3 regions of the Kitasatospora sp. NPDC086801 genome follow, and region 3 is predicted to be linked to each of the others. Evidence: riboswitches for the same ligand, from Rfam matches in the RefSeq annotation. Region 3 holds a riboswitch; each other region holds the start of a gene.
What was found. Region 3 has a riboswitch for cobalamin ahead of ACIPLC_RS06700 (ribonucleoside-diphosphate reductase subunit alpha). Riboswitches for the same ligand answer to the same signal wherever they lie in the genome.

Region 1: another riboswitch for cobalamin. It lies ahead of metE (5-methyltetrahydropteroyltriglutamate--homocysteine S-methyltransferase); the one in region 3 lies ahead of ACIPLC_RS06700 (ribonucleoside-diphosphate reductase subunit alpha).
Region 2: another riboswitch for cobalamin. It lies ahead of ACIPLC_RS26375 (HoxN/HupN/NixA family nickel/cobalt transporter); the one in region 3 lies ahead of ACIPLC_RS06700 (ribonucleoside-diphosphate reductase subunit alpha).

What each region holds. Positions count from the first base shown of each region.
Region 1 is NZ_JBIVAX010000036.1:42,017-51,757, reverse strand. Features, by position in the region: gene ACIPLC_RS29085 (CoA transferase) at 1-1,433, shown strand, start outside; gene ACIPLC_RS29080 (MerR family transcriptional regulator) at 1,453-2,235, opposite strand; gene ACIPLC_RS29075 (serine hydrolase domain-containing protein) at 2,287-3,555, opposite strand; cobalamin riboswitch at 3,836-4,058, shown strand; gene metE (5-methyltetrahydropteroyltriglutamate--homocysteine S-methyltransferase) at 4,223-6,538, shown strand; gene ACIPLC_RS29065 (hypothetical protein) at 6,774-8,069, opposite strand; gene ACIPLC_RS29060 (hypothetical protein) at 8,461-9,000, shown strand; partial or broken gene ACIPLC_RS29055 (LysR substrate-binding domain-containing protein) at 9,083-9,361, opposite strand; gene ACIPLC_RS29050 (erythromycin esterase family protein) at 9,558-9,741, opposite strand, start outside.
Region 2 is NZ_JBIVAX010000029.1:76,576-86,316, forward strand. Features, by position in the region: gene aroC (chorismate synthase) at 1-577, shown strand, start outside; gene ACIPLC_RS26345 (shikimate kinase) at 574-1,095, shown strand; gene aroB (3-dehydroquinate synthase) at 1,088-2,179, shown strand; gene aroQ (type II 3-dehydroquinate dehydratase) at 2,188-2,616, shown strand; gene ACIPLC_RS26360 (AAA family ATPase) at 2,702-3,589, shown strand; gene ACIPLC_RS26365 (Fpg/Nei family DNA glycosylase) at 3,694-4,503, shown strand; gene ACIPLC_RS26370 (ArsR/SmtB family transcription factor) at 4,616-4,999, opposite strand; cobalamin riboswitch at 5,081-5,295, shown strand; gene ACIPLC_RS26375 (HoxN/HupN/NixA family nickel/cobalt transporter) at 5,327-6,439, shown strand; gene rpmG (50S ribosomal protein L33) at 6,554-6,718, opposite strand; gene rpmB (50S ribosomal protein L28) at 6,844-7,080, shown strand; gene rpsN (30S ribosomal protein S14) at 7,080-7,385, shown strand; gene ACIPLC_RS26395 (CobW family GTP-binding protein) at 7,400-8,557, shown strand; gene rpsR (30S ribosomal protein S18) at 8,570-8,806, shown strand; gene rpmF (50S ribosomal protein L32) at 8,817-8,990, shown strand; gene ACIPLC_RS26410 (M24 family metallopeptidase) at 9,080-9,741, shown strand, end outside.
Region 3 is NZ_JBIVAX010000003.1:347,927-357,667, forward strand. Features, by position in the region: gene ACIPLC_RS06680 (glycosyltransferase family 2 protein) at 1-380, opposite strand, end outside; gene ACIPLC_RS06685 (hypothetical protein) at 448-1,347, opposite strand; gene ACIPLC_RS06690 (glycoside hydrolase family 26 protein) at 1,529-2,983, opposite strand; gene ACIPLC_RS06695 (hypothetical protein) at 3,124-4,137, opposite strand; cobalamin riboswitch at 4,538-4,680, shown strand; gene ACIPLC_RS06700 (ribonucleoside-diphosphate reductase subunit alpha) at 4,872-7,295, shown strand; gene ACIPLC_RS06705 (ribonucleotide-diphosphate reductase subunit beta) at 7,316-8,311, shown strand; gene ACIPLC_RS06710 (hypothetical protein) at 8,560-8,754, shown strand; gene ACIPLC_RS06715 (DUF6879 family protein) at 8,741-9,244, shown strand; gene ACIPLC_RS06720 (helix-turn-helix transcriptional regulator) at 9,241-9,741, shown strand, end outside.

The DNA of each region.
Region 1 (9,741 bases), on a different contig from region 3:
ACGACGCCTTCGACCCGCACGCCCAGCTCGCCGAAGTGCTGGCCGGAATCGGGATGAGCCCGGCCGACACCGGCGGCGCCATCCGGTTCCACGGCGCGGACCCGGTGGTGCCGAGCACACTGCGGCTCGGCGCGGCGTCCGCCATCGCGCTCGTCGCCAAGTCCGCAGCCGTCGCGAAGCTCTGGCGACTGCGCGGCGGCCCCGGACAGGACCTCTCGGTGGACCTGCGGGTGGCCCCGCACCGGCTCTGCCCGTTCTACGACCGCACCTGGGAGCTGCTGAACGGCTATCCGCCCGAAGACTCCGCGAATCCCTCCCAGGCGCTGGGCTTCCGGTTCTACCGCACGGCGGACGATCGCTGGGTCATGCCCCTCAATCCGTATCCCAGGATCAAGGTCGCCGCCCAGCGACTGCTGGACGTCCCGGACGACCCGGACCGGGTGGCGACGGCCATCGCCCGCTGGAAGGCCCGCGAACTGGAGGAGGCCGCCGTCGCGGCCGGAGTGGTCCTGCCGATGCTGCGGACCACCGGCGAACTGCTCGCCGAGCGGCACTACCGCGAGGCCCTCGCCGACCTCCCCCTGATCGAGATCACCAGGATCGCCGACAGCGCGCCGGAACCGTTCCCCGACGGTGCCGTCGATCCGCTGTCCGGGATCCGGGCGCTGGGCATGGGCCATGTGATCGCCGGCGCCGGCCTCGGCCGGGCCCTCGCCCTGCACGGCGGCGACGTCCTCAACCTGTGGCGCCCCGGCGAATTCGAGCACGACCTCACGTACGCGAGCGCCAACGTCGGCGTACGGTCGGCGACCGTGGACCCCTACCGGGAAGAAGGCGCCCGGCGGATCAGGACACTGCTCGCCTCGGCGGACGTCTTCTACGCCAACCGCAGGCCGGGGTACCTGGACAAGATCGGCCTCTCCGCGCAGGAGGCCGCGCACCTGCGCCCCGGGATCATCCACGCCACCGCCTCGCTGAACGGTGAACGGGGCCCCTGGGCGGACCGCGTGGGCTTCGACCAGACAGCGGGAAGCCTGGTCGGCATGATGCTGCTCGAAGGGGACGGGGAACGCCCCGCGCTGCCGCCGGTCCTGGTGGTCAACGACTACATCGTCTCCTGGCTGATGGCCGCCGGTGTCGTCGAGGCGCTCACCCGCCGGGCCACCGAGGGCGGCAGCTACCGGGTGCACGTCTCACTGACCCGCGCCGCACTGTGGATCCTCGGCATGGGCGTGTTCGACCGGGACTACGCCCGCGAGACCGCCGGACGCGGCGAGGAGCACGCCTACCTGGCTCCGGAGACCTTCACGGCGGACACGCCGCTCGGGCGCTATCAGGGCGTCACCGACCAGGTGCGGATGTCCCGCACCCCCGGCCGGTACCGCACCGTCCTCGTACCCCGGGGCTCCTGCCGCCCGCAATGGGAGCAGTGACGCCGCGACCCCGGGCCGGTCAGGGGGAGTCCGGCCCGGGGATGCGGACGCTGGCGGAGCGGAGCCTGGTCTCGACGAGTGCGACCAGGCGGGCCCCGGCCGATCCCCGGGCTTCGCCGTGGTGGGCGATCAGCTTGTACCGGGCCGCGGCCTCGGTGCGGGCTTGCAGGCCGGTCACGATCTTCAGCTGTGCGGGGTTGGCGAGGAAGTGGTCGGCCGCGGCGGTGGCGAGTTCGGCGATCCGCGGGTCGTCCGGGTCCCAGGCCGTGGCTTCGTAGCCGCGCTTGAGCAAGGCGACGAACCGGGTGTCCTGCAGGGCGTGTTCGACGTCGGCGAGGTAGCCGTCGAAGCCCTCCGGGACGAGGGCTCTGGCCAGCACCCAGCCCTCCCTGGTGGCCGCCACCTCGTCCGGGGTGAAGCCGAGGCCGGGCATCCGCTCCAGCAGTGCCACGGCGCGGTCGGGCAGCAGGGCCCGGTCGCCGTCGGCGAGCCGGTGCAGCGTGTCGCGTCGAACGGTCAACTCCTCGATCCGTTCGGTGAGTTGCCGCTCGACGTCGGCGAGCGTGGTGGAGAACAGCGCGGCGTCGGCGTCGAGCAGGGGCCCGGTCTCGGCCAGCGGCACCCCGGCGGCGGCCAGCGTCCGGACCTGCACCAGCCGCAACAGGTCGGCCGATCCGTACCGCCGGTACCCGGAGCCGTCGCGTTCCGGCTCCCCGACCAGGCCGAGCTTGTGGTAGTGCCGCACCGTCTTCACCGTGACGCCGACGAAGGCCGCCGCCTGCCCGATCGTGACTCCGTTCATCCGCCCATCCTGCCCCGTGTTCGAGCTCGGCGGCTACCGTGACCTCGGCGGCTACCGTGATCTCGTCGACTCCTTCGAGCTCGGCGGCTGAGCGGAGCACCTCAGAGCGTCGGCCGGGCCGGATCGGCCTGCCCGCCGCAGAACACCTCGTCCGCAGAACACCTCGTCGACGAGCCGGTGCATCGCCGCCTGGAACGCCCCGCCGATGGACAGATCGGCGTCGTCCACGCAGTTCAGCGCGGCGGTCAGGGTCTTGCTGCCGTCGGGTGTGCTGTACATCAGCGCCGCGTGGCCCACGGCGGCGCCGTTGTGGGAGATGACGGTGCCGCCGCCGTCCGTCTTCACCACGAACACGCCCAGGCCGTAGTCCATGTTCGGGATGCCCGTCGGGTGCGGGGTGCACATCTCGGCCAGCAGCGGGGCCGGCAGGAGCCTGCCGCCCAGCAGCGCGGAGATGAAGGTGTGGAGGTCCCGGGTGGTCGAGATCATGTCGCCGCCGCTGGAGATCCAGGAGGGGTTCTGGCGGGTGATGTCGATGGTCCTCCGTTCGCCGGCCTCCTCGTACCGGTAGTAGGCGTGGGCGTGCGGCTCGGGGATCTCCGGCGAGGCGTCCGGCGCCACGGTGCCCGACAGCCCGAGCGGCCCCAGGATCAGCCGCCGCATCTCCTCGGCGACCGGGCGGCCGGTGACCTTCTCGATCAGCAGCCTGGCCAGCACGTAGTTGGTGTTGGAGTAGCTCCAGCCGGCCCCCGGTTCGAACCGGGCCGGCTTGGACAGCGCCAGCCGTACCAGCTCCTGCGGCCGGTAGGTCTTGAAGCGGTCGTCCACCCACTCCCTGCCGGTGGTGCTGTAGGGGATGGCGATCCCCGGCACGATCGTCCCGTCGTCGTAGACCTCGCCGGTGTGGTTGAACACCCCGCTGGTGTGCTGCAACAGCATCCGCACCGTGATCCGCTCGTCCAGCCCGAACCCGGGCAGGTGGTCCGCCGCCGGGGTGTCCAGCCCGATCCTGCCCTCGGCCACCAGGTGCAGCACCAGGGTCGCGGTGAAGGTCTTGGTGTTGCTGCCGATCCGGACGTGCCCGTTCGCCGGCGGCTTCGCGGCGCCGCCCAGTTCGGCGGCCCCGGCGCTGCCGACCCACTCGCCCCGCTCGTCGTGCACGCGCAGCGACACCCCGACGAAACCGGAGTCGACGATCTCCTCGATCGCCTGCTGTAGCCCTGGGCGGTCCTGCCCGGCGGCGGCGGCCGTCGGCGACTCGGCGCCGTACGCGGGGGTCCGCAGGGTGCTCCCGTGCTGGCCGGAAGAGGTGAGGGACATGGTGGTGTGCTCCTTCGCATCGGTGCTGCCCGGGTCGGCGTCGTGCCGCTGAGAGGAGCTTCCGCCCTGACCCGAGGTCAACCTCAACGGTGATCCGGCTCACAGCCGCCTCCCGGGCCCGGGGCGGCTCCGGGAGCGGGGCGCCGGCCCGTTCGGGCGGCCGCCGAAGCTCGTACGCGTCCGGCCGCGTCCCGCACGGCGATCGCCGTGGGCCAGGCGACGGCGTCTCACCATGCGAACAGCTGCCGCGATTTCCGCTTCGGCCCGCGCGTTTTGCCCCTAAGCTGACGGCGCAGCTGGTTCGCCCCGTCCGCCAGGCAGGGCGTCGCAAGAGGGAACCCGGTGGGAATCCGGGACTGCCCCGCAGCGGTGAGTGGGAACGACCGCCGTCATACGCACTGGGCCCGGATCGGGTCTGGGAAGCGACGGCCAGTAGGTACCGGACGCCAACAGGCCCGGTGCGCCCACGAGTCCGAAGACCTGCCCGCTGCCCGCCCGCGGACCGTTCCGCGTGCGGACATCCCGGTGACCTCGAGGGCGGGTCGGCGAACACACCAGGCGGATCGGGCCCGCGCGTCCACGGCGGCCGCCGCCCGGTTCGTCATCCCTTCGCGCTCTCGTCCCGTCCCCGGGCACTTGAGGAGACAGACTCGCGAAGGAGAGTCCCTTGACAGCGAAGTCCGCAGCCGCGGCGACCAGGGCCACCGTGTACGGCTACCCCCGGCAGGGCCAGGGCCGGGAGCTGAAGAAGGCGATCGAGGGGTACTGGAAGGGCACGGTCACCGCCGACGCCCTGCGGGACACCGCGGTCGGCCTGCGCCGGGAGAACTGGGCGCAGCTCGCCGAGGCCGGTGTCCGGGAAGTGCCCACCGGCGACTTCTCGTTCTACGACCACGTGCTGGACACCACGGTCGCCGTCGGCGCGATCCCGGCCCGCCACCGGGCGGCCGTCGAGGCGGACGCGCTGGACGGCTACTTCGCGATGGCGCGCGGCACCCAGGAGGTCGCGCCGCTGGAGATGACCAAGTGGTTCGACACCAACTACCACTACCTGGTGCCCGAACTCGGCCCGGACACCGTCTTCACGGCCAACCCGGACAAGGCCGTCGGGGAATTCCGGGAGGCACTGGCGCTCGGCCACGAAGCCCGGCCGGTCCTGGTCGGCCCGCTGACCTACCTGCTGCTCGCCAAGCCGGCCCCCGGTGTCGCCGAGGACTTCCAGCCGATCACCCTGCTGGACCGGCTGCTGCCCGTCTACGCGCAGCTGCTGGCGGACCTGAAGGCGGCCGGGGCGCAGTGGGTCCAACTGGACGAGCCCGCCCTGGTGCAGGACCGCACCCCGGCCGAACTGAACGCCGCCGCCCGCGCCTACCGTGAGCTGGGCGGCCTGCCCGACCGTCCGAAGCTGCTGGTCGCGAGCTACTTCGACCGTCTGGGCGAGGCCCTGCCGGTGCTGGCCAAGGCCCCGGTCGAGGGCCTGGCGTTGGACTTCACCGGCCCGGCCGTCGGGAACCTGGACGATCTGGCCGCCGTCGGCGGGCTGCCCGGCAAGCGGCTGGTCGCCGGGGTGGTCGACGGCCGCAACATCTGGATCAACGACCTGGAGAAGTCGCTGGCCACCCTGGCGACCCTGCTCGGCCTCGCCGAGCGGGTCGACGTCGCGCCGTCCTGCTCCCTCCTGCACGTGCCGCTGGACGCCGCCGCCGAACGCGACGTCGACCCGCAGATCCTGCGCTGGCTCGCCTTCGCCAAGCAGAAGGCGAGGGAGGCGTCGTTGCTGGCCCGGGGCCTGCGCGAGGGCACCGGGGCGATCGCCGCCGACCTCGCCGCCAACCGCGCCGACCTCGCCTCGCGCGCCAAGTCGCCGATCACCCACGACCCGGCCGTCCGCGCCCGTACCGCCGCCGTGACCGGGGCCGACGCCCGGCGGGCGCAGGCCTACCCCCAGCGGGCCGAGGCCCAGCGCGCCCGGCTCGGCCTGCCGCTGCTGCCGACCACCACGATCGGCTCGTTCCCGCAGACCTCCGAACTGCGCATCGCGCGGGCCGACCTCACGGCGGGCCGGATCGACGCCGCCGCGTACCGCGAGCGGATGGAGACGGAAGTCCGGGAGGTCATCGCCTTCCAGGAGAAGGCCGGGCTGGACGTCCTGGTGCACGGCGAGCCCGAGCGCAACGACATGGTCCAGTACTTCGCCGAGCAGCTCACCGGCTACCTGGCCACCCGGCACGGCTGGGTCCAGTCCTACGGCACCCGGTACGTGCGCCCGCCGGTCCTCGCCGGGGACATCTCCCGCCCGCACCCGATGACCGTCGACTGGTTCCGCTACGCCCAGGGCCTCACCGACCGCCCGGTCAAGGGCATGCTCACCGGACCGGTCACGATGCTCGCCTGGTCCTTCGTCCGCGACGACCAGCCGCTCGGCGACACCGCCCGCCAGGTCGCCCTCGCCCTGCGCGACGAGGTCACCGACCTGGAGGCCGCGGGCGCGGCCGTGGTCCAGGTCGACGAGCCGGCGCTGCGCGAGACCCTGCCGCTGCGCGCCGCCGACCGCCCTGCGTACCTGGACTGGGCCACCGAGTCCTTCCGCCTGGCGACCTCCGGCGTCCGCGCCGACACCCAGATCCACACCCACATGTGCTACGCCGAGTTCGGCGCGATCATGACGGCGATCGACGAGCTCGACGCGGACGTCATCTCGCTGGAGGCCACCCGTTCGCACATGGAGGTCGCGGGTGAACTGGCCGGGGCGGGCTACCCGCGCGAGGTCGGCCCGGGCGTCTGGGACATCCACTCCCCGCGCGTCCCGAGCACCGAGGAGGCCGTGGAGCTGCTGCGCGCGGGCCTCGCGGCCATCCCCGCCGAGCGGCTCTGGGTCAACCCCGACTGCGGCCTGAAGACCCGCGGCTGGACCGAGACCCGCGCCTCGCTCGACAGCCTCGTCGGCGCCGCCCGCCACCTGCGCGCGGAGCTCGCCGGCTGACCGGCCGGTGACCACGGCGTCGGCCGGGCCGGCGGCCCGGCCTGTCTCCGGGCGAGCTGCTCCTCGCGCGGCAGCCGGTCGGCACCGGGGTGGACACGGACGTGGTGCTCGATCACGGGACTCCTCGTGAGTGTGTGACGACTCCGGGTCTTGCGTGATCGGTCAGGGGCGGCGCCGGCTTCGTGCCGACGCCGCCCCGATCACCGGCCCGCGCATGCCGGCGGGAGGAGTCCGGCTACACGAAGTCGCCGATCACCATGCCGTTGTACAGGCGCAGGGTCGACGCGAGGTCCGTCACGTAGATGTTGGGCGAACAGGACGGTCGCGTGCCCCCGAGGGGATTCTTGCAGTTCTCCCCCTTGATGCTCGCCGACAGGATTCCCGCGGCGAACTTGGTGCCCTGCGTGCCGTACGAGTACACGGGGCCGCCGCTGTCTCCCTTCCCCGCCATGTTCTTGCCGGAGACCTGGTCGAGCTCGCTCACCACGCGCGTGGTTCCCTCGATCTTCTTCTCCTGGTTCGTGCTGACGGCCTTCCCGCCGCAGACCTCCCCCATGAGCGCGCCGCTCACGCAGAACTCCATGCCGGCATAGAGGGTGCCGGGGCCGGTGAACTTCGACGTGGCCTGGGTCGTCGACTTGACCGGCCCGCCGGTGTAGAACCACGGCGAGGCCTTGTCCACCGAGATGAACGCACTGTCGTGGCGGGCGATCTCGTCCGCCACCTTGCCGATCACCAGACCGTTGCCGCTCTTGACCGTGGTGCCGGACGACACGCAGTGCTCGGCGGTGATCAGGTAGTACTGGTCGAACCCCGCGGGGTTGTACTCCTTGGGCCACTTGGCGCCGAAGGCGGATGTGCAGGTCGCGCCCTGACCCCCCACGGTGGTCTTGATGAGGGATCCGCCGAACCAGGGGGAGCTGTCCGCCTCCCGCAGACCCGTGTCCTGGGCGGCTTCCTCCGGCGCGACGGTGACGGGGATGCCGTGGGTGAGGCTGTCCGGGATCGAGGCCGTGCTCTGCGGGGAGGCCTGGGCGTTGTCCTGGGCTGCGAGCTGCGCGGCGTCGATGCCGATGTTCAGTGAGTTGCCGTCGTTGCTCGGCCCGGCGCTGATGATCTCCGCGCCGTTGACGCGGATGTCGGACGTGATGATCGCATGCGCCCGTTCCTTCAGCTCCTCGGCGTTGTAGCGCGAGGGAACGACCGAGACGGCGACGCCCCGGGCACGCTGGGCGGCGACCAGATCACCGATGTCCCGGGGAACCGCCCCCTTCCAGTAGAGGGTGTACCCCTTGTCCTGCACGGACACGGTGATGTTGCCGTATCCGGTGGCCGGGTCCAGGTGAGCCTGCCGGTTGACCTCGTCCGCGGCCTGGACGATCCGCTCCTGGGCCTCGGCGAAGGCCTCGGTGGTGGAGCCGGTCGCCGGATCGGCCGACGCGGCGAAGGCCGGCACCGACATCAACGGCGCGGAGAGGACCAAGGACGCCCCGCTGAGCAACGCAGCCAGCCGCCGTGCATGATGTGCCATCAACTTTCCTGACTGTCGGGACGATTGCGCTTCTCAGGTACGCGCACTTACGGGCTACAACGCGTCGGCCGGGTCGTCCGGTTCAGGCGCTCGCGTCGTGGTGAAGAACCACAGGGGCAGGAGGACCGCGAGGACGGCTCACCCGTACTGGTGACGCGCTGGTGACGCGCTGTTGACGAGTGGAACCGGATCGCCGGGGGCTGCACCACCGCCCCCGGCGATCCGCCGTACCGCCGGGACCTGCGGGAAGCCGCCGCAGGCGGGTGAGAGCGGACGGGCCGTCACGGGTGTGCGAGTCGCGGCAGCGGGCGCCCGGCTTCGGCCGGGAGCGGTACCGTCAAGCGGGTGAACCAATCCGCGCACCCGTCGCGGCCGTGTGAGAAGGAGACCCGTGTCATCGCCTTGTGACCCCCAGTACGCTGCCGTCGGCGATGTGAGCACAGCGCTCATGATGATCGACTCCCGGCTCAAGGCCATCTACGACGGCAAGGCCGGGACGGACCCCGAACAGCAGCGGATGATCGACCAGTTCGCCGCATCCGTGAGCCCCGAAGAGTTCAACGAGCTGCTGGACGGCGCGTGCACGCTCATCTACCTGTTCATGAACTGGCTGCGGACGGCCTGCGAGGACCACGGCAAGGACGTCATCGAGTACGTGGTGCCCACCCTCGTGGCCACGATGCGCATGATGCCCAAGACCTTCCGCCCCGAGGTCATCCCCACCATGGCCGGCCTGCTGATCGCCGCGGGCAGCGGTCTGAGCCCCAACCTGTGGCGCGCGCAGTACGGGCCCTGGACCGACGCCGAGATGAACCCCCTGGAAGCCACGGTCACCCTGCTCGCGGAGCACGTCAACCGGATGTCCGGCGACGACCACGACTTCGCCACGCGCCTGATCACCGACGCCCTGTCCCAGCTGGACCAGGGCTGACGCGCGGCGCCTTGCGCGGGCGCGGGACGACGGCCGCCTGACCCGCCATCGGCCCCGCCCACCAGGCGGGGCCGATGGTGGGTCAGGGCACCGGCGGGAAGGACGTGGACTCGGACCAGGTCTCCTGGCGCAGCAGTTCGAGCAGGGCCGTCTCCGCCGGGCCCGCGCCGTGCCGGACCACGGCGATGACGGGCTGGGAGACGGCCGGAGACACCGGGCGCGCGAGGTGCTCGTGACCGTGGGGCACCGCGGAGGCCAGGACGAGCGTCACCCCCGGCCCGTGGGCGGCCCAGCGCACGGCCGTCGCCGTCTGGGACACCCGGGCGACGGTGGTCGGGGCCGGCTCGCTGTCGCGCAGCACGGCCGGCAGCGGTGGCGGCGGTGGGCGTGGCGGCGACCGCGGCGCGGAAGGCGGTCGATCGTTCGTCGATCAGCCGCAGCAGATCGGGGAAGTCCAGGGTCTCTCGCACCCCGGTCGTCTATCACCGTGCTCCGGCGGCCGGACAGCGATTTTCACAGGCGGGACTGCTGGTGGTGGCCCTGGCCGTACTGACCACCTAGCTCTGCGGGACGTCCTTGACGAACACGATGCCGTCGGTGCCCGCCAGGTGGGCCGGGTCGAGCGGGGCGTAGCCGAACCAGGGGGATACGCGGGGCTCGGGCCGCGTACCGGCGAGGGCGGTGGCCAGCCGCGGGGCGTCGATGACGCAGCGGTCCTTCGGGAGCGCGTACAGGAGTCCT
Region 2 (9,741 bases), on a different contig from region 3:
CTCGAAGGCGATGGTCGCCGAGATCGACCAGGCCCACAAGGACGGCGACACCCTCGGCGGCGTGGTCGAGGTGCTCGCGTACGGCGTGCCGGTGGGCCTCGGCTCGCACGTGCACTGGGACCGCCGGCTGGACGCCCGGCTGGCCGCCGCGCTGATGGGCATCCAGGCGATCAAGGGCGTCGAGGTCGGCGACGGCTTCGAGCTGGCCCGGGTGCCCGGCTCCCAGGCGCACGACGAGATCGTCCCGACCCCCGAGGGCGTCAAGCGCACCTCCGGCCGCTCCGGCGGCACCGAGGGCGGCCTGACCACCGGCGAGGTGCTGCGGGTGCGCGCCGCGATGAAGCCGATCGCCACCGTGCCGCGGGCACTGCAGACCCTGGACGTGCGCACCGGTGAGCCGGCCAAGGCGCACCACCAGCGCTCGGACGTCTGCGCCGTGCCGGCTGCCGGGATCGTCGCCGAGGCGATGGTCGCGCTGGTGCTGGCCGACGCGGTGAGCGAGAAGTTCGGCGGTGACCACGTCTCCGAGACCCGCCGCAACGTGCAGGGTTACCTCGACAACCTGATCATCCGATGACCGTCCCGGTCATCGTGCTGGTCGGCCCGCCCGGCAGTGGCAAGTCCACCGTCGGGCGGGCCCTGGCCGAGCGCCTGGGCGTCGGCTTCCGGGACACCGACGCCGACATCGAGGCACTGGCCGGCAAGCCCATCCCGGAGATCTTCATCGACGAGGGAGAGCCGCACTTCCGCGAGCTGGAGGTCCGGGCCGTGCGCGCGGGCGCCACGGAACACGACGGCGTCCTGGCGCTCGGCGGCGGCGCGGTGATGGCCGAGGCCACCCGTGCCCTGCTGCGCGAGCTGCCGGTGGTGTTCCTGGAGGTCCCGCTGGCGGACGCGGTCAAGCGGGTCGGCCTGGACGCCCCGCGTCCGCTGCTGGCCGTCAACCCGCGGGCCCGCTGGCGCGAGCTGATGGAGGCCCGCCGGCCCCTCTACCTGGAGGTGGCCACCGCCGTCGTCGACACCGCCGGCCGCACCCCCGAGCAGGTCGCGGACGCCGTACTGGAAGCACTGGAGCTGAAGACCCCCCATGACTGACCCCATCGTCAGGATTCACGTCGGCGGCAGCGCCGGCCACGACCCGTACGACGTGCTGATCGGGCACCAGTTGCTCGGCGAGCTGGCGCCGCTGATCGGCATCCGTGCCAAGCGGGTCGCGATCATCCACCCCGAGGCGCTGGCCGCCACCGCCGACGCCATCCGCGAGGACCTGCTCGGCGAGGGCTACGACGCGATCGCGCTGCAGGTGCCCAACGCCGAGGACGCCAAGAGCGCCGAGGTCGCCGCGTACTGCTGGTCGGTGCTCGGGCAGACCGGCTTCACCCGCAGTGACGTCGTCGTCGGCCTCGGCGGCGGCGCCACCACCGACCTGGCCGGCTTCGTCGCCGCCACCTGGCTGCGCGGCGTCCGCTGGATCTCCATGCCCACCACCCTGCTCGGCATGGTCGACGCGGCCGTCGGCGGCAAGACCGGCATCAACATCGCCGAGGGCAAGAACATGGTCGGCGCCTTCCACCCGCCGGTGGGCGTGCTGGCCGACCTCGACACCCTGGCGACCGTGCCCAAGCACGACTACGTCTCCGGCCTCGCCGAGGTCATCAAGTGCGGCTTCATCGCCGACCCGGCCATCCTCGACCTGATCGAGGCCGACCCGGAGGGCGCCAAGACCCCGGACGGCCCGCACACCGTCGAGCTGATCCGCCGCGCCATCCAGGTCAAGGCCGACGTGGTCTCCGGGGACCTCAAGGAGTCCGGCCGGCGCGAGATCCTCAACTACGGCCACACCCTCGGCCACGCCATCGAGCGCAACGAGCGCTACAAGTGGCGGCACGGTGCCGCGATCTCCATCGGCATGGTCTTCGCCGCCGAACTCGGCCGCCTGGCGGGCCGGTTGGACGACGAGACGGCCGACCGGCACCGCACCGTGCTGGCCTCCGTCGGCCTGCCGCTGCGCTACCAGGCGGACGCCTGGCCGAAGCTGCTGGACGCCATGAAGATCGACAAGAAGTCGCGCGGCGACCTGATCCGCTTCATCGTCCTGGACGGCCTCGGCAAGACCTCCGTCCTGGAGGGCCCCGACCCGTCCCTGCTGGTCGCCGCTTACGCGGAGGTCTCGGCGTGACCCGGGTCATGGTGCTCAACGGCCCCAACCTCGGGCGCCTCGGCAGCCGCGAGCCGGACGTCTACGGCGCCACCTCCTACGCCGGACTGGTCGAGCGCTGCACCGCGCTCGGCAAGGAGTTCGGCTTCGAGGTCGAGGTGCACGAGACCAACTCCGAGCAGCAGATGGTGGAGTGGCTGCACGAGGCGGCCGACGGCAAGGTGCCGGTGGTGATCAACCCGGGCGCGTTCACGCACTACTCGTACGCGATGCGGGACGCCGCCGCGCAGCGCACCGCGCCGCTGATCGAGGTGCACATCTCCAACCCGTACGCCCGGGAGGCCTTCCGGCACACCTCGGTGATCGCCGCGGTGGCCTCCGGCACCATCGCCGGATTCGGGCTCGGTTCGTACGAGCTGGCCCTGCGCGCCCTGGCCGAACAACTCACCACGCGCTGACGCCTGGTCAGCGGCCCGGCGGCGGACTGTGCCCGCCGCCGGGCCGCCGTGTAGTGTCCCCGCTGAGAGGTCTCGGGAGGTGACCGTGACGCAGTACGCCGGGGGTGGGCAGGTCCCGCCGCGTCCCGTCGCTCCGCCGGGGCCGCAGCCGTCGGGGGCCGCCGTGCCGCCGCCGGTGCCGCCTGTTCCGGCTCCCGCTCCCACGCCGACTGCGCCGCCTGTTCCGGCTCCGGTCGCTCCGGTGCCGCCCGCGCCCGCTCCGACGGCGCCCGCGCCCGCTCCGGTGCCGCCCGCGCCCGCCGCGGCCGCACCCGTGCCGAGCGCGCCGGTTTTGGTCGGGGCCACCGGGCACTTCGTGCTGCCCTCCGGCACGCCCGTGCAACTCCCCGTCCACCCGCCGCAGCGGCACGCGCCCACCGGTCCGATCGCCGTCCTGCTGATCGGCCCGGCCGGGGCGGGCAAGACCACCGTCGCCCGGTACTGGGCCGAGCGCCGGCCCACCCCGACCGCGCACATCAGCCTGGACGACGTCCGCGAGTGGGTGCAGTCCGGCTTCGCCAACCCGCAGTCCGGCTGGAACAACGCCTCCGAGGCGCAGTACCGGCTGGCCCGCCGCACCTGCGGCTTCGCCTGCCGCAACTACCTCGCCAACGGCATCTCCTGCATCGTCGACGACGCCGTCTTCCCGGACCGCCCGGCCATCGGCCTCGGCGGCTGGAAGCGGCACATCGGCCCCGGCATGATCCCGGTCGTGCTGCTGCCCAGCCTGGACTCCGTGCTGAGCCGCAACGCCCGGCGCGGCGGGATCCGGCGGCTCGGTGACGAGGAGGTGGCGCGGATCCACGGCCGGATGGCCGGCTGGTACAACTCCGGGCTGCCGATCATCGACAACTCGTACCTGGACGTCGCCGGCACCGCCGCCGAGCTGGACCGCGTCATCCTGGCCCGGCTGATGGGCCTGCCGGTCCGCTGACCTGCTGGTCCGCCGGTGCGCTGACCTGCGAGGATCCGGCGGTGTCGGTGCCGGCTGCGATGATGGACGGGTCCTGTCGAACCACCCCGGGGGAGCTGACGCCCGTGCCGGAAGGCCACATCATCCACCGCCTCGCCGCCGAGAACCGGAAGGCCTTCGGTGGCCGCCCGGTCGAGGTGTCCAGCCCGCAGGGCCGGTTCGCCGACGAGGCCAAGGCGATCGACGGGCAACTGCTCACCGGGGCCGAAGCCGTCGGCAAGCACCTGTTCCTCGGCTTCGAGGAGGGCGCCTGGGTGCACGTCCACCTCGGCCTCTACGGCGGCTTCACCTTCGGCACCGGCCCCGCGCCCGAGCCGGTCGGCCTGGTCCGGCTGCGGCTGGCCAACGACGACGGCTACGCCGACCTGCGCGGCCCCAACACCTGCGCGCTGGTCACCGGCGCGGAGAAGGCCGCCGTCGCCGCCCGGCTGGGCCCCGACCCGCTGCGCGCCGACGCCGACCCGGAGGCCGCCTGGCGCCGGATATCGGCCAGCCGGACGACGGTCGCCGCGCTGCTGATGGACCAGAAGGTGCTGGCGGGGGTGGGCAACGTCTACCGGGCCGAGGTGCTGTTCCGCCACGGGATCGACCCGCACCGCGCCGGCCGCGACCTCACCCGGGGCGAATGGGACGCGATCTGGGCCGACCTGGCCGCCCTGATGCGCGAGGGCGTCGGCGCGGGCCGGATCGACACCGTCCGCCCCGAGCACACGCCCGAGGCGATGGGCCGCCCGCCGCGGGTCGACGACCACGGCGGCGAGGTGTACGTCTACCGGCGGGCCGCGATGCCCTGCCTGGTGTGCGGCACCGACGTCCGCACCGAGCAGCACGCCGCGCGCAACCTGTTCTGGTGCCCCGCCTGCCAGGCGGCCTGACCGGGTTCGCCGCTTCGCCGGGCAACCGGCCGACCGCCCACCGCCACCACGGGGTTGACGCCCTCCGGCCGTCGACGAACACCCGGCCGGGCCCGTCCTCCGGGAGAGCCGGTCAGCCGGTTGCCGCGCTGGGCTCGTGGTGTTCGGCGGCGGCGCACGCGTCGAGGAGGGGGCGCAGGGCCTCGTCCACGAGCCGGTAGCGCACGATGCGCCCGTCCTTGTCCCCGGTGACCACGCCCGCGGTGCGGAGCAGCCGCAGGGCCTGGGACACGGCGGGGTCGCGCATGCCGGTGGCGACGGCGAGATCGGTGACGGCGAGCGGGCCGGCCCGGTGGAGGGCGAGCAGGAGGGCGAGCCGTCCGGGGTCGGCGAGCAGGGAGAACCGCTCGGCCCAGGTGCGGACATGCGCGGGGTCGCCGATCGCGGCGATGGCCTCGCAGACCCGGTGTCCGTCGATGGTGCGGTGGCCCGCGCGGTCGGCCGGTACGAGATGCATGCGCACATTGTTGCAGGAGGGGGCCTGTGATCCTGGACACCTGCGCGGGTGCGCAGCCTTGCAAGGGTGGGTCCTGGCCCCTACGGTGTTCCCCGCCGTGGTGCTCGGGAAGACCGGTGACGGATCCTCAGGGGTCCCAGTCCGGAGCGGCCCTCGCCACTGTGATCGGGCCGTCGTGATCGTCGACGACGGAGAGACGTCCGTACCCACGACGCCACTGGGTGCCTCGCGCACCTGGGAAGGCGGGTACGGGATCCCCGTAAGCCAGGAGACCGGCCACGGCATCTCACGAAGTGTTTCCACGAGGTGCTGGAGCGTGACCCGAAGATGACCATGCCCGAAACCGCCGCCGCCGAGGCGCCGGCGACACCGCCCGTGCTGCCCACGTTCCGCTGGAAGCGCGAGGACACCATCCGCACGGCCGGGCTGATGGGGGTGATCCTGGCCATGCACGTGGTGGCCTTCGGAACGCTCGTGTTCCTGGTCGCGCCCCACAACTACGCGGTCGGCACCCAGGTCTTCGGCGTGGGCCTGGGGATCACCGCGTACACCCTCGGCATGCGGCACGCCTTCGACGCCGACCACATCGCGGTGATCGACAACACCACCCGCAAGCTGATGGCGGACGGCAAGCGCCCGGTCTCGGTCGGCTTCTGGTTCGCCCTCGGGCACTCCTCGATGGTGGTGCTGATGGCCGCCCTGGTGGCGGGCGGTGCGCAGTTGGCCAGCACGCTGATGGACGACGACTCGACCACCCACAAGTGGCTCGGGATGGTCGGCACGACGGCCTCCGGCGCGTTCCTCTACCTGATCGGCGCGCTCAACCTGGCCGCGCTGCTCGGCATCCTCAAGGTGTTCCGGGCGATGCGGGCCGGGTCGTACGACGAGGCGCAGCTGGAGGAGCACCTCGACTCGCGGGGCTTCATGGCCCGGGTGCTGAACCGGGCGACCCGGTCGATCACCCGGCCCGGGCAGATGTTCCCGGTGGGCATGGTGCTGGGGCTGGGCTTCGACACCGCGACCGAGGTCACCCTGATGGTGATGGCCGGGTCGGGCGCGGCGGCCGGGCTGCCCTGGTACGCGATCGTCTGCCTGCCGCTGCTGTTCGCGGCCGGGATGAGCCTGTTCGACACGCTGGACGGGACGTTCATGAACTTCGCGTACCAGTGGGCCTTCGCCAACCCGGTCCGGAAGGTGTACTACAACCTGACGATCACCGGGCTGTCGATCGCGGTGGCCTTCGTCATCGGCACCATCGAACTGGTCGGCGTGCTGCACGAGAAGCTCGACCTGACCGACCCGGTCACCGGCTGGATCGCGGGCATCTCGCTGGACAACGTCGGCTACGCGATCGCCGGGCTGTTCGTGGTGGTCTGGGCCGCGGCGATCGCCTACTGGAAGCTGGCCCGGGTGGAGAAGCGCTGGGCGGCCGCCGAGTAGCGACGGCTGCGATCAGCGAAGGCAGCGAGCAGCGACGGCGCCTCCCCCCGGGATCCCGGGGGGAGGCGCCGTTTCGTCGCTGCGGGTCGGTGCCGGTCGTCGGGCGGGCGGGGTTCAGCGCTCTTCGCGGAAGTCGACGTGCCGGCGCGCGACCGGGTCGTACTTGCGCAGGACCATCCGGTCCGGGTCGTTGCGGCGGTTCTTGCGGGTCACGTACGTGTGGCCGGTGCCGGCGGTGGAGCGGAGCTTGACGACGGGGCGCAGTTCACTGCGGGCCATGGGTGTCCTCCCGGGTGGGCGGGGTGTTCGGGGCCGGGGCGAAACCGTACACCGAAATGGAAGTCATTTTCATCTGGTGTAACGTGAGCTCCGTCCCGCCCATTCCCGGACACCAGGGAGCACCCATGTCCGCCCACTGCCAACTCACCGGCCGCCGGCCCGGCTTCGGCAACGCGATCTCGCACTCGCACCGCCGCACCCGCCGCCGCTTCGACCCCAACATCCAGCACAAGCGCTACTGGCTGCCCGGCGAGGGCCGGTACGTCCGGCTCACGCTCAGTGCCAAGGGCATCCGCACCATCGACGCGATCGGCGTCGAGGCCGCCGTCGCCCGCATCCGCGCCCGAGGGGGGAAGGTCTGATGGCCAAGCAGAGCAAGATCGCCAAGAACGAGCGGCGCCGCGCCGTCGTGGCCCGGTACGCCGAGCGCCGCGCCGAGCTCAAGCGGATCACCGCCCACCCCGGCACCGCCCCCGCCGAGCGTGCCGCCGCCCAGGCCGAACTCGCCCGCCAGCCCCGCGACGCCAGCGCCACCCGGATCCGCAACCGGGACGCCGTCGACGGCCGCCCCCGCGGCTATCTGCGCGCCTTCGGCCTCTCCCGGGTCAACCTCCGCGTCCACGCCCACGCCGGCCACCTGCCCGGCGTCCGCAAGGCCAGCTGGTGAGCGGCGTGGACGGGATCAAACTGCCCGTGGTGGTCGTTGCCGGACTGCACTCCGACGAACGCCGCGCCGCCGTCCGGGAGTTGGCCGCGGCGGCGGTGGACGCGGTGGTCCTCCACCACGACCTGCGGGAGGCCTCGCAGGGCGTCGTCCACCGCGAACTGCGCGACGCGGGAGGCGGGTTCGACGCCGCCGACGTCCCGCTGGTGAACGACTGCCCCTGCTGCGCCCTGCGCGAGGACCTGCTGCCGCGACTGCTGCGGATCGCCGACGAAGGCCGGTACGGGCTCGCGATCGTCGAACTGTGGGGCGGCAGCGACCCGCACCCGGCCGTCGAGGTGATCGCCGGGGGAGAGGCGGACGGCCGCCACCTGGCGGACGCCGTCGAACTCGCGGGGGTGGTCACCGCCGTCGACCCGGACCGGCTGATCGGCGAACTCTCCGTCTCCGATGACCTGGTGGACCACGGCGAGCACACCGCCGTCCAGGACCGGCGGACCCGCGCGGAGGCGCTCGCCCACCAGGTCGAGTACGCCACCACCCTCGCCGTCCCGCGGACGACGGCGCACGCGCCCGGGCTCGCGCTGCTCCGCCAGCTCCACCCGACCGCCCGGGTCGTCCGGCTCGGCACCGGCGCGCTCACCCGGGCCGCTCTCGGCGGCTTCGACGTCGCCGCCGCCCGCGACCGGGTCAACCCGGCGATCGCGCTGCTCCCGCAGGAGGGCGACGAGGCCGGCGTCACCACACTGGTCTGGGAGCGCCGCCGACCGCTGCACCCCGAGCGGCTGCACCGGGCGCTGGAACTGCTCGTCCCCGCCGCCCAGCGCAGCCGCGGCCGCTTCTGGCTGGCCAACCGGCCCGACCTGATGCTCGGCTGGGACGCGGCCGGGGCCAACCTCGCCGTCGAGGAGTGCGGGCCCTGGCTCACCTCCCTGCCCGACGCCGCCTGGGACCTCTACCCGCCCGCCCGCCGCGCCGCCGCCGCCCTCGACTGGCACCCCCTGCACGGCGACCGGGTGCAGCAGCTCAGCTTCACCGCGGAGGGCCTGGACGTCGACGGCGTCACCGGGCTGCTCGACTCCTGCCTGCTCACCGACGCCGAACTCGCCGCCGGCGAACCCGGCTGGAAGGCCCTCCCGGATGCCTTCCGGGACCTGCTCGACCCCGTTCACTGAAGGATCGTCACTGTGCGTAATCGACTGAATCCGCCCAAGGCCCGACCCAACCCGCTGCTCGCGACCGGCATCGAGTACATCGACTACAAGGACACCGACCTGCTGCGGCGCTTCGTCTCCGACCGCGGCAAGATCCGGAGCCGCCGCGTCACCCGGCTCACCGTCCAGCAGCAGCGTGCCGTGGCCCGGGCCGTCAAGAACGCCCGCGAGACGGCCCTCCTCCCGTACGCCTCCGGCACCACCCGATAAGGAGCCCCTGATGGCCGTCCCCAAGCGCAAGCTGTCCCGCAGCAACACGCGGCACCGCCGTGCCCAGTGGAAGGGCGAGGCCCCGAAGCTCGTCCCGATCACCCTGAACGGCCGTGAGCTGCTCGTCCCCCGGAACCTGGTCCCCGCCTACCGCCGCGGCCTGATCGAACCGGAGGGGGCGTAGCGATCGCAGGGGGGCGTGCGGGGGTGGGGGCGCGCCCTGTCGGTGGTGCTCGGCGGGCGGATCGCGGTGGGGGTTCGTAGGCTCGACGCATGTCTGATGCGTACGCGGGTCGGCGGGAGCGGGTGAGGGAGCACTGCAGTGCGGCCGGGGCCGATGCGGCGCTGATCACCCGGGCGGCGAACGTGCGGTATCTGACGGGCTGCGCGCCCTGCGGGGCGACGCTGCTGCTGACCCGGGAGCGGGTGCTGCTGGCGCTGCCGGACGATCTGCCGGCGGACGACACCGGGGAGCACCTGATCGCGGCGGACGTCACCCAGGTGCCGGTGCCGGTGTCGGCCGGGGTGGACACCGCCCTGGCGGCGGCCGGTGCCGCCGCGCGACTGGGCGTGGCGGACCTGGCGGTGGAGGAGCACGACCTGACCGTCAGCCGGCACCGGGCGGTGGCGAGCCTGGCGGAGGGGGCCCGGCTGGCCGACCTGGGGCAGGTGGTCGAGCGGCTGCGGGTGGTCAAGGACGAGCACGAGATCGCCGACCTGCGGATCGCCGCCGAGATCGCCGACCAGGCGCTCGGCGAACTGCTGGAGTCGATCCTGGTCGGCCGCACCGAGCGGCACCTGGCGATGGAGCTGGAGCGCCGGATGATCGACCACGGCGCGGACCGGGCGGCCTACCCGGTGTCCGTCGGCACCGGCAGCCACTCCGGCCAGCCCGCCCACCAGCCGACCGACCGCCGGGTGGAGGAGGGCGACTT
Region 3 (9,741 bases):
TCGACGTACGAGAGCACCGAGCGCTCCAGCGCCGGATAGGTGTCGTGGCGGCCGATGGTCGGCACCAGCACGATCAGGAAGTCGTCCTCGACCGGCTCGGCCGGGGTCATCCGGCTCACCTGGCGCAGCCGGCGGCGGACCATCAGCACGCCCTGGAAGCCGATCAGGACGCCGAACACCGGCATCCCCCACAGGATGGTGATCGTCCAGCCGAGCGGGGTGGGGTTGGGCACGTAGGCCCAGACCGAGAAGGCGAAGATGACCGTGAAGGAGAAGTAGAACGGGAGGACCCGGGGCTTCCACGACATCTGTCGCTCGGCGAGCCGGGCGGCCTCGCGGGACGTGGTGAGCACCGTCCGGGCGGGGGCTGTCGATGGCATGGCGAAAGTCGTCCCTCGTCTGGTGGCGGGTCGGCCCGCTTCGGGAGCCGGGTCGTTCGTGCGCGGTTCAGGCCTGCGGCGGACGGTCCGTCGGTGGATGGTCCACCGGCGGGCGGTCCGTCAGAGGGTGGTCGGCCGGCGGCACGACCGGGCCCGGGAGGACCGGGCCGGGCGTCACCGGCGGCGCGGCGGGCCACGGCTGCTGGGCGAGCGTCGACGGGTGCGGGGCCGGCTGGGTGGGCTGCTGCGCGTACGGCACCGGCTGCGACGGCTGGGCCTGCGCCGGCTGCGGCCAGGCGGCGGGCTGCGGTTGCGGTGCCGGCGGCTGCTGCGGCCAAGCGGGCTGGGGCTGTACCGGCGGCTGCTGCGGCCAGGCGGGCTGCGCTTGGGGCTGGAGCTGGAACTGGAGCTGCTGCGGCGGCCAGGCGGGCTGCTGCTGGAACGGCTGCGGGCCCGGGGCCGGCTCGGCCGGGATCGTCTGGAGGAGCGACCAGTGCACCGGCCCGCCCGACGCCGCGGCGGCTTCCGGCGCCCGCTGCTCCCGCCACTTCAGCCGGGCCAGCAGCACGATCAGCGCCGCGGTGACGACCACGCCGAGCGCGAAGGTCGCGAGCTTGAGCCCGCCCTCGGTGGTGCCGGTGAACCACTCCCGCTGCGGCTTGTCCAGGAGCGCGCCGGTCAGGCTGCGCACCCGGTTGTACCCCTCGACCAGTGCGACACCGGCCGCCACCCCGAGTGCCCAGGTGCGCCCGCGCAGCAGCAGGATCCCCGAAACCAGGTAGAGCAGGCCGTAGTTGAGGCTGCCGGTCTCGGCGTCCACCGCGGTGCCGCCGTAGTAGAAGATGCCTTTGACGTAGGTCGCGAACCCGACCTGGCCGAAGCAGTTGTACGCCGCCCAGCCGAGCAGCACCACGCCCCAGCCGACGGCGATGCCGCCGGCCGCGCGCATCGCACGCGCCTGTCCCATCCCGCACCCCCGCCCCGCCGGACCGTCCCGGCGCCAACCCCTCGGCTTCGCCGCCACAGGATGCCACACGGCGCAACGGACACGGAACTCCGGCCGTTCAACGGCACTTCACGGTGTCGCACACCTCACAGCGGCCGCCCCGGCGGACGTGCAGGCCACCCCGGCAGACGTGCCGGCCGGCTCAGCGAACGTGCAGACCGCCCCAGTCGACGTTCGAGCCGAACGGGCCGGCGCCGCCGGTGAGCGCCAGCGGGCTGCGGTAGGTGGCGTTGACGTCCGCGCTGGAGTTGCGCGGCTGGTCCGGCGCCAGGTTGTCCGAGGTGAGCGACTGCCCCCAGACCGTCCAGATCGTCCAGGGCGTGCGCCGCAGCGTGTCCGGCTGGCGGGAGTTGACCGGGACGGCGAAGGACTCGGCCAGGATCCGCGGCTTGCCGTAGGCGGCGAGCCCGTCGTAGTACCGCTTGGTCCACACCTCGCCGGTGCCGATCGGGTGCGCGGGGCTGCCGCTGTAGTCGTCCACCCCGACCACGTCGACGTACTGGGAGCCCGGGTAGTAGTCCCACGGGTCCGCCCCGGGGGCTCCGTCCCAGGACACCGGCGTCCAGACGAACAGCAGGTTGTGCAGGCCCCTGGTCTCCACCAGGTAGCGGTAGGTGATCCGCCACAGCGCCTGGTAGTCGGCCGGCTTCTGGCCCGACCACCAGAACCTGCGGGAGCAGTCCTGCACGTTCATCTCGTGGTACGGGCGCAGCAGCACCGGCACGTCGTGGGCGGCCAGGTACTCCAGGTGGTCGGCCAGGTAGGACAGGTCGGTCATCAGCGCGCGGTACTCGGGGGTGTCGTGCGCGCTGTCGACGACCCGGCCGAACCAGCCCTTGTCCTTGGCGGCCGGGGAGTTCGAACAGAGCACCTGCTCGAAGGACTTGACGTCCGAGCCGGGGTAGGGCTGGTGGAAGGACATGCCGACGATCCCGGCCGGCCCGCCGCCGTTGTCGGGCAGTTCGGTGGTGGTGCCGTCGCAGTTGTGCTGGACGCCGGCCGTGCCGTAGCTGCCGTCGTCGGCGCGCGGGTGGCCGGACCAGACGGCGGCCAGCAGGTCGACGGCGTCGTCGGTGTACTGCCAGCCGGCCCGGCAGGTGGGCCACCGGCCGGCCGAGTAGGAGCGCGGGTCGCCGACGCCCCAGCCGGTCTGGCCGTAGCCGGGGCCGAGGTCGGTCTCGACGAAGCCGGGCAGCTTGCCGGTGATGTCGGCGGCCTTCTTGTAGTAGTAGCCGACCTGCTTGGTGCCGCGGTAGTCGCCGTACTCGGGGTTGTTGCGCTCGTTGTGCGCCTCGACGTGCTGGCCGATCACCGTCCCGCCGCTCTGCCCGGTGCGGGCCTGGTTCTCCAGGTCGGCGAGCAGTTGCTGGACGGCCCGGGCGTTCGGCGAGGCCTGCTGGTCCCGGGCGAGCAGGTCCCGGCCGACCTCCGGCGGCAGGGTGCGCCCGGGGAGGCCGACCGTCACCGGGACGCGCGCGAGCTCCCCGCCGTCGGCCCGGCCGTCGCGCTGCAGCAGCACCACGGCGCCCGTGGCGACCACGACCCCGGCCACGGCCAGGACGGCGGGCTTGCCGCGCAGGGCTCTGGGCAGGGCCACGGACCGCTCCTCCGGTTGCTCGCCGGCACCGGCCCAGACGGACGCAACCGGAACACTCGTACGAATGACTGCCCCGAGAGCCTGCCACACTCCCCCTGCCCCGGCGAACGAACCCGCCGGGGCAGGGGTGTCACGGCGGATCAGCCGGCCGGAGTGGCCCCCTGCGCACCCGGCGCGGCCGCGGACGCGGCCTTGGCGCGCTGGAGCAGCTGGCCCTTCACGTGCTCGCCGAAGCCGGCGGCCGCCGCGGTGGCGGCGGCGTCGGCGGTGTCGCCGCCCTTCGCCGAGCCCTCGACCGTGAAGTAGGCGTACCGGCCCAGGGTGTTGTGCGTGTTGGTGCAGCCCGGAGTGGCGCAGAACGCCGGCGCGCCCGGCGCGACGGCACCCTTGAGGTGGCCGGTGTAGCTCTTCATCGAGGTCTCGGCCTGGATCTTGTGGTCGAAGACCGCGACGCCGACGGTCACCGCGCTGTCGCCGGAGACGTAGGTCGCCCGGAGCACCTTCTGGCAGCCCTGGTCGCCGAGGACCTTGCCGAGCCCGCCGGTCGTCGAGTTCCCGTCCCAGCAGGGCGAGTCCAGCGAGACGAAGGTCCGGTTCCAGGTGGCGCCGTTGACCGTCACCTGGAGCGCGGAGAACAGCGCCCCCGCGTCCTGCGGCGCCGGGTCGGTGGCGGCCTCCCAGATCGGCTTCGACGGGTCGTCCGGCGCGCCGCCCGGGGTGCCGGACGGGGCACCGCTCAGGGTGCCGCTCGGGGCCCCGGCGGCGCTCGGCGCGGCGGAGGACGGCCGGCTGGAGGCCGTGCCGGTCTGCCCCGCGACCGGCTTCCCGCCGCCGTCCTTCTTCGTCATCAGCATCGCCCCGCCCGCGACCAGGCCGCCCACCACGACGACCGCGACCGCCACGCCGAGGACCCGCAGCCGGCGGCGGCGCTTGCCGTCCGCCTCGTTGCGGTCCGCCAGCGCCTCCCAGTTCGGCTCGGAGCGCTGCGGCGCCCGCGGCTGCGGCTGCGCCTGCCACTGCGGCGGCACCTGCTGCTGCCCCGGCTGGACCGGCTGCGGCTGCGGAGGTGGCACCGGCGGGCCGGGCTGCGCGACCGGCCGGGCCGGCTGCGGCACCGGCGGAACGGGCTGCGCCACCGGCTGCGCGGGCGGCACCGGAGGCCCGTACGAGGCCGGCGGCGGCCCGAAGCCCCCACTCGGCGGCAGCACCGGACCGGGCACCACCGGCGGCTGCTGATTCCGTGCGTCCCCCGGCCCGACGGGGGGCATTCCCTGCGGACCCTGCCCGGGTGCGCCAGTTCCGTCGCTCACGCGCCCCCTCGCTTCGCTCGATGATCGCTTCGCGAAACGCGCCCCTCGGCGCTTCGCTCGCTCATGCGCCCAGATCGTAGGGCATGCCCCCGGCGACCGATCCGCCCGGTGACTGTTCCGTATCGAAACCAGGACGCCCGGAGCCCGGAACCGAGGCGCCCCAAGGCCATGACCCACCCCCTTCCAGCACCGCCGGTTATCGCCCCGACACACCGCGCCGCACTAGATGTGGGGTCGCATCAGAGAGACACCACTAGATGTATGCTCAATCCTGCTGTCGATGCAGGGGAACCCGGTGCGAATCCGGGACTGCCCCGCAGCGGTGAGCGGGCGGCTCCAGTAGCCGCCCGGCGAGTCCGAGTACCTGCCGACAGTGTGCGCACCGGCCCTCCCGCAGAGGCCGCACCAGCACGAGAAGTACCTTCCGGGCCTCGCGGGCGGGCCGGGGACGCCACTGTCGCGCGACGCTTCCCGCGTACGTGCCGTGCTCCCCTGCCCCGAACGGCCCGGTACCCCCCGATCACCGCCGCCGATCGCCGCCAGGAGAGAGCGCCTTGACCACCGCTGCCTCAGCCACCCTGCCCGCCCAGGGCACCGGCCCCGCCCCCACCGACCCGACGGTCTCCGACCCCGGCGGCGCGCTCCTTCGGCTGCTCACCGACCGCAGCGTCGATCTCCCCCAGGCGGACCCCGGCCATGTCGCCGCCGCCGCGCTGCGCGGCCGCCACGCCGGCTCGGACTTCGCCGAGCTGCGCGGGCTGGCCGTGGACGCCGCCGCGTCGATGATCGCCGAGGACCCCCAGTACTCGAAGCTGGCCGCCCGGCTGCTCGCTCTGGAGATCGTCGACGAGGCGAACAGCCAGGGTTCGCGCTCCTTCGCCGCCTCGATCGCCGTCGGCCACGCCGAGGGCCTGATCGGCGACACCACCGCCGCCTTCGTCGCCAAGCACGCCGCCGCCCTGGACGCGCTGATCGACCCCGAGGGCGACGACCGCTTCGAGTACTTCGGCCTGCGCACCGTGCAGTCCCGCTACCTGCTGCGCCACCCGATCACCCGCAAGGTCATCGAGACCCCGCAGCACTTCCTGCTCCGCGTCGCCTGCGGCCTGGCGGTCGGCGACAGCGAGCAGTCGGTGCGCGAGGTCGCCGAGCTGTACGGCCTGATGAGCCGGCTGGAGTACCTGACCTCCTCGCCGACCCTGTTCAACTCCGGCACCCGGCACCCGCAGATGTCGAGCTGCTACCTGCTCGACTCCCCGCTGGACAACCTGGACTCGATCTACAACCGCTACGCGCAGATCGCCCGGCTCTCCAAGCACGCCGGCGGCATCGGCCTGTCCTACTCGCGCATCCGCTCGCGCGGCAGCCTGATCCGCGGCACCAACGGCAAGTCCAACGGCATCGTGCCGTTCCTGCGCACCCTCGACTCCTCGGTCGCCGCCGTCAACCAGGGCGGCCGCCGCAAGGGCGCGGCCTGCGTCTACCTGGAGACCTGGCACGCCGACATCGAGGAGTTCCTGGAGCTCCGCGACAACACCGGCGAGGAGGCGCGGCGCACCCACAACCTCAACCTGGCGCACTGGATCCCGGACGAGTTCATGCGCCGGGTCAACGCCAACGAGGACTGGTCGCTGTTCTCCCCCGCCGACGTGCCCGAGCTCGTCGACCTGTGGGGCTCCGACTTCGACGAGGCCTACCGCAAGGCCGAACTGGCCGGCAAGGCCGTGCGCACCATCCCCGCACAGACCCTGTACGCCCGGATGATGCGCACCCTGGCGCAGACCGGCAACGGCTGGATGACCTTCAAGGACGCCTCCAACCGCGCCGCCAACCAGACCGCGTTGCCCGGCCGCACGGTGCACTCCTCCAACCTGTGCACCGAGATCCTGGAGGTCACGGACGACTCCGAGACCGCCGTCTGCAACCTCGGCTCGGTCAACCTCGGCGCCCACGTGGCGGTCGGCGCTTCCGTCGACGACCTGCTGGGTGCGATGGACTGGGAGCGCCTGGACGCCACCGTCCGCACCGCCGTGACGTTCCTCGACCGCGTGGTGGACATCAACTTCTACCCGACCACCGAGGCCGGCACCTCCAACTCCCGCTGGCGCCCGGTCGGCCTCGGCGTGATGGGCCTCCAGGACGTCTTCTTCAAGCTGAGGATCGACTTCGACTCGGCCGAGGCCGCGCGGCTGTCCACCCTCATCGCCGAGCGCATCATGCTCACCGCGTACGAGCGCTCCGCCGACCTGGCCGAGCAGCTGGGCCGCCACGAGGCCTACGGCGAGACCCGCGCCGCCCGCGGCGAGCTGCACATCGACCACTTCCCGACGGCCGCCCCGCAGTGGGCCGACCGCTGGACCGCGCTGCGCGCCCGGATCGCCGAGACCGGCCTGCGCAACTCGCTGCTGCTGGCCATCGCGCCGACCGCGACCATCGCGTCCATCGCCGGCGTCTACGAGTGCATCGAGCCGCAGGTCTCCAACCTGTTCAAGCGCGAGACGCTGTCCGGCGAGTTCCTCCAGGTCAACCCGTACCTGGTGCGCGAGCTCAAGGAGCTCGGCGTCTGGGACCAGCAGACCCGCGACGCCCTGCGCGAGGCCAACGGCTCGGTGCAGGAGCTGGGCTGGCTGCCCGCCGAGGTCCGCTCGCTCTACCGCACCGCCTGGGAGCTGCCCCAGCGCGCGCTGATCGACCTGGCCGCGGCCCGCATGCCGTACCTCGACCAGAGCCAGTCGCTGAACCTGTTCATGGCCGCGCCGACCATCGGCAAGCTCAGCTCGATGTACGCGTACGCGTGGAAGGTCGGTCTGAAGACCACCTACTACCTGCGCTCGCGCCCGGCGACCCGGATCGCCCAGGCCGCGTCCGGTACCGCCCGCGCCGCCACGCCCGCGTCCGCGTCCGCGCCCGTGCCCGTGAACACCCCGACCCTCACCCCGGAGGAGGAGGCCGCGCTGGCCTGCTCCCTGGAGAACCCCGAGTCCTGCGAGGCCTGCCAGTGAGCACCCCCGACCGCGAGAAGATGCTGCTCGACCCCGGCTTCGAGCTGACCCTGCGCCCGATGCGCTACCCGTCGTTCTACGACCGGTACCGGGACGCGATCAAGAACACCTGGACCGTCGAGGAGGTGGACCTGCACTCCGACGTCGCCGACCTGGCCAAGCTCAGCGAGGGCGAGCGCCACCTGATCGGCCGCCTGGTCGCCTTCTTCGCGACGGGTGACTCGATCGTCTCCAACAACGTGGTGCTGAGCCTCTACAAGCACATCAACTCCCCGGAGGCGCGGCTGTACCTGTCGCGCCAGCTGTTCGAGGAGGCCGTGCACGTCCAGTTCTACCTGACGCTGCTCGACACCTACCTGCCCGACCCGGAGGACCGCAACGCGGCCTTCGCCGCGGTGGAGAACATCCCCTCCATCCGCCAGAAGGCGCAGTTCTGCTTCAAGTACATGAACGCCGTCGACCACATCGACTCGCTGCAGACCAAGGAGGACCGCCGCGCGTTCCTCCTGAACCTGATCTGCTTCGCGGCGTGCGTCGAAGGCCTCTTCTTCTACGGCGCGTTCGCGTACGTGTACTGGTTCCGCTCGCGCGGCCTGCTGCACGGCCTGGCCACCGGCACCAACTGGGTGTTCCGCGACGAGTCCATGCACATGGACTTCGCGATGTCGGTCGTCGACACCGTCCGCGAGGAGGAGCCCGACCTCTTCGACGACGAGATGGCCAAGCAGGTCACGGAGATGCTGGAAGAGGCCGTCGAGGCCGAGCTCCAGTTCGCCCAGGACCTGTGCGGCGACGGCCTCGCCGGCATGAACACCGACTCCATGCGCCAGTACCTGGAGGCCGTGGCCGACCAGCGCCTGGCCCGCCTGGGCCTGCCGATCCGCTACGGGTCGACGAACCCGTTCGGGTTCATGGAACTCCAGAACGTCCAGGAGCTGACCAACTTCTTCGAGCGCCGCGTCTCCGCGTACCAGGTCGCCGTCGAAGGCTCCGTCGCCTTCGACGACGACTTCTAAACCGCTCAGACACACCAGAGGTGCCCCGCCCGGCTCACCGCCGCGCGGGGCACCTCTGTCTGTACCGACCCGACCGCCCACCCCATCCCCCTGAACTCCCCCGCCCCCACCCGGCGTTCACACCGGGCGGGGGCGGTCGAACGACTTTCCCGTTCTGGAAAGATCAGGTTCTTGACCCTGCGCCCAGAGAGCCGGGAGCATCGGGCAAGACAGGAACCACCGGCGACTTGGAGGCACGTGGTGCTGCGTTGGCTGTCTGGGAACGGGTCCTGCAACGACGGATCGTGCCCACGCTGTGGGGCACCGAGAACGGGGACTACGCGGTCCAGGGTTACGCGATCACCGGTCCTTCCTGCCTGGCAGAGTTGAACCTGCCCGACGGCGAGTCTGCGGTCGTGATCCCCGCTACGGTCCTGGAGGGGTACTTCCATGCTCAAGGGTGAAGACTTCGGCCGTCTCTTCAAGACGTTCGAGCGAACGGCCTTCCGGCTCGAAACGCTGGCGGTCTACGACGTGGACGAGGAACGCGACGAGTTCGCCGACTTCCTCGCAGGCAAGGGGTTGCCGCCCGAATCGTCCGACAACCCATGGGTCCGCTCCATGACCGATCTGGGCAAGCAGGTGGCCCGGGTGCACGTCCTCCACTCCCCCTTGTCGGACTACCTCCGCTACGAGCTGGCGTCGTACCCCGGCAACATCAAGGCCGGCGAGTCGATCGGCATCATCGACACGGCTCGCCAGAAGGTGGCCGGGCTACCGGACCACGACTTCTGGCTGTTCGATGACGCCCAGGTCTACCGGATGCACTACACGGATGCAGGGCAGTTCCTCGGAGCCGAACTCCTGCCCGACGACTACCTGAGCGAGTACCAGCAGTACCGGGAGATCGCTCTGACGAACGCCGTGCCTTTCGGGGAGTACTCGGCGGCTTGAGCGGAGAACAGCACAAGGACTTGGGCAAAGCCCTGCGGGCGCTACGGATCGCCTCGGACAAGACAGCCGAGACCGTCGCCCGCAGGGCTTCCATGTCTCCAGCCAAGCTTTCGAAGATCGAAAACGGCAAGACCCTGCCGAGCGTGCAGGACGTGGACCTCATCCTGACCGCGCTCGGCATATCAGGCGAAGCCAAAGCAGAGTTCCTGGAGGCAGCCCGCGGCGCGGCGACCGAAGAGGTCGCCTGGCGGGAACTCCGCCGAATGGGCCACTGGAAGCACCAGCACGCCATCAAAGCCATCGAAGCCCGAACAGGCCTTCTCCGACTCTTCCAGGGACAGCTGATTCCTGGACTGCTCCAGAGCGCCGAATATGTCTCGGCCGTCTTCGCCTTGCACCCAGAGCTGCCAGAAGAGGCGAAGACGAAAACGATCGCAGCTCGACTGGAGCGCCAGGCCGTATTGTACGACCGCCAGCGGCAGTTCCACTTCCTCATC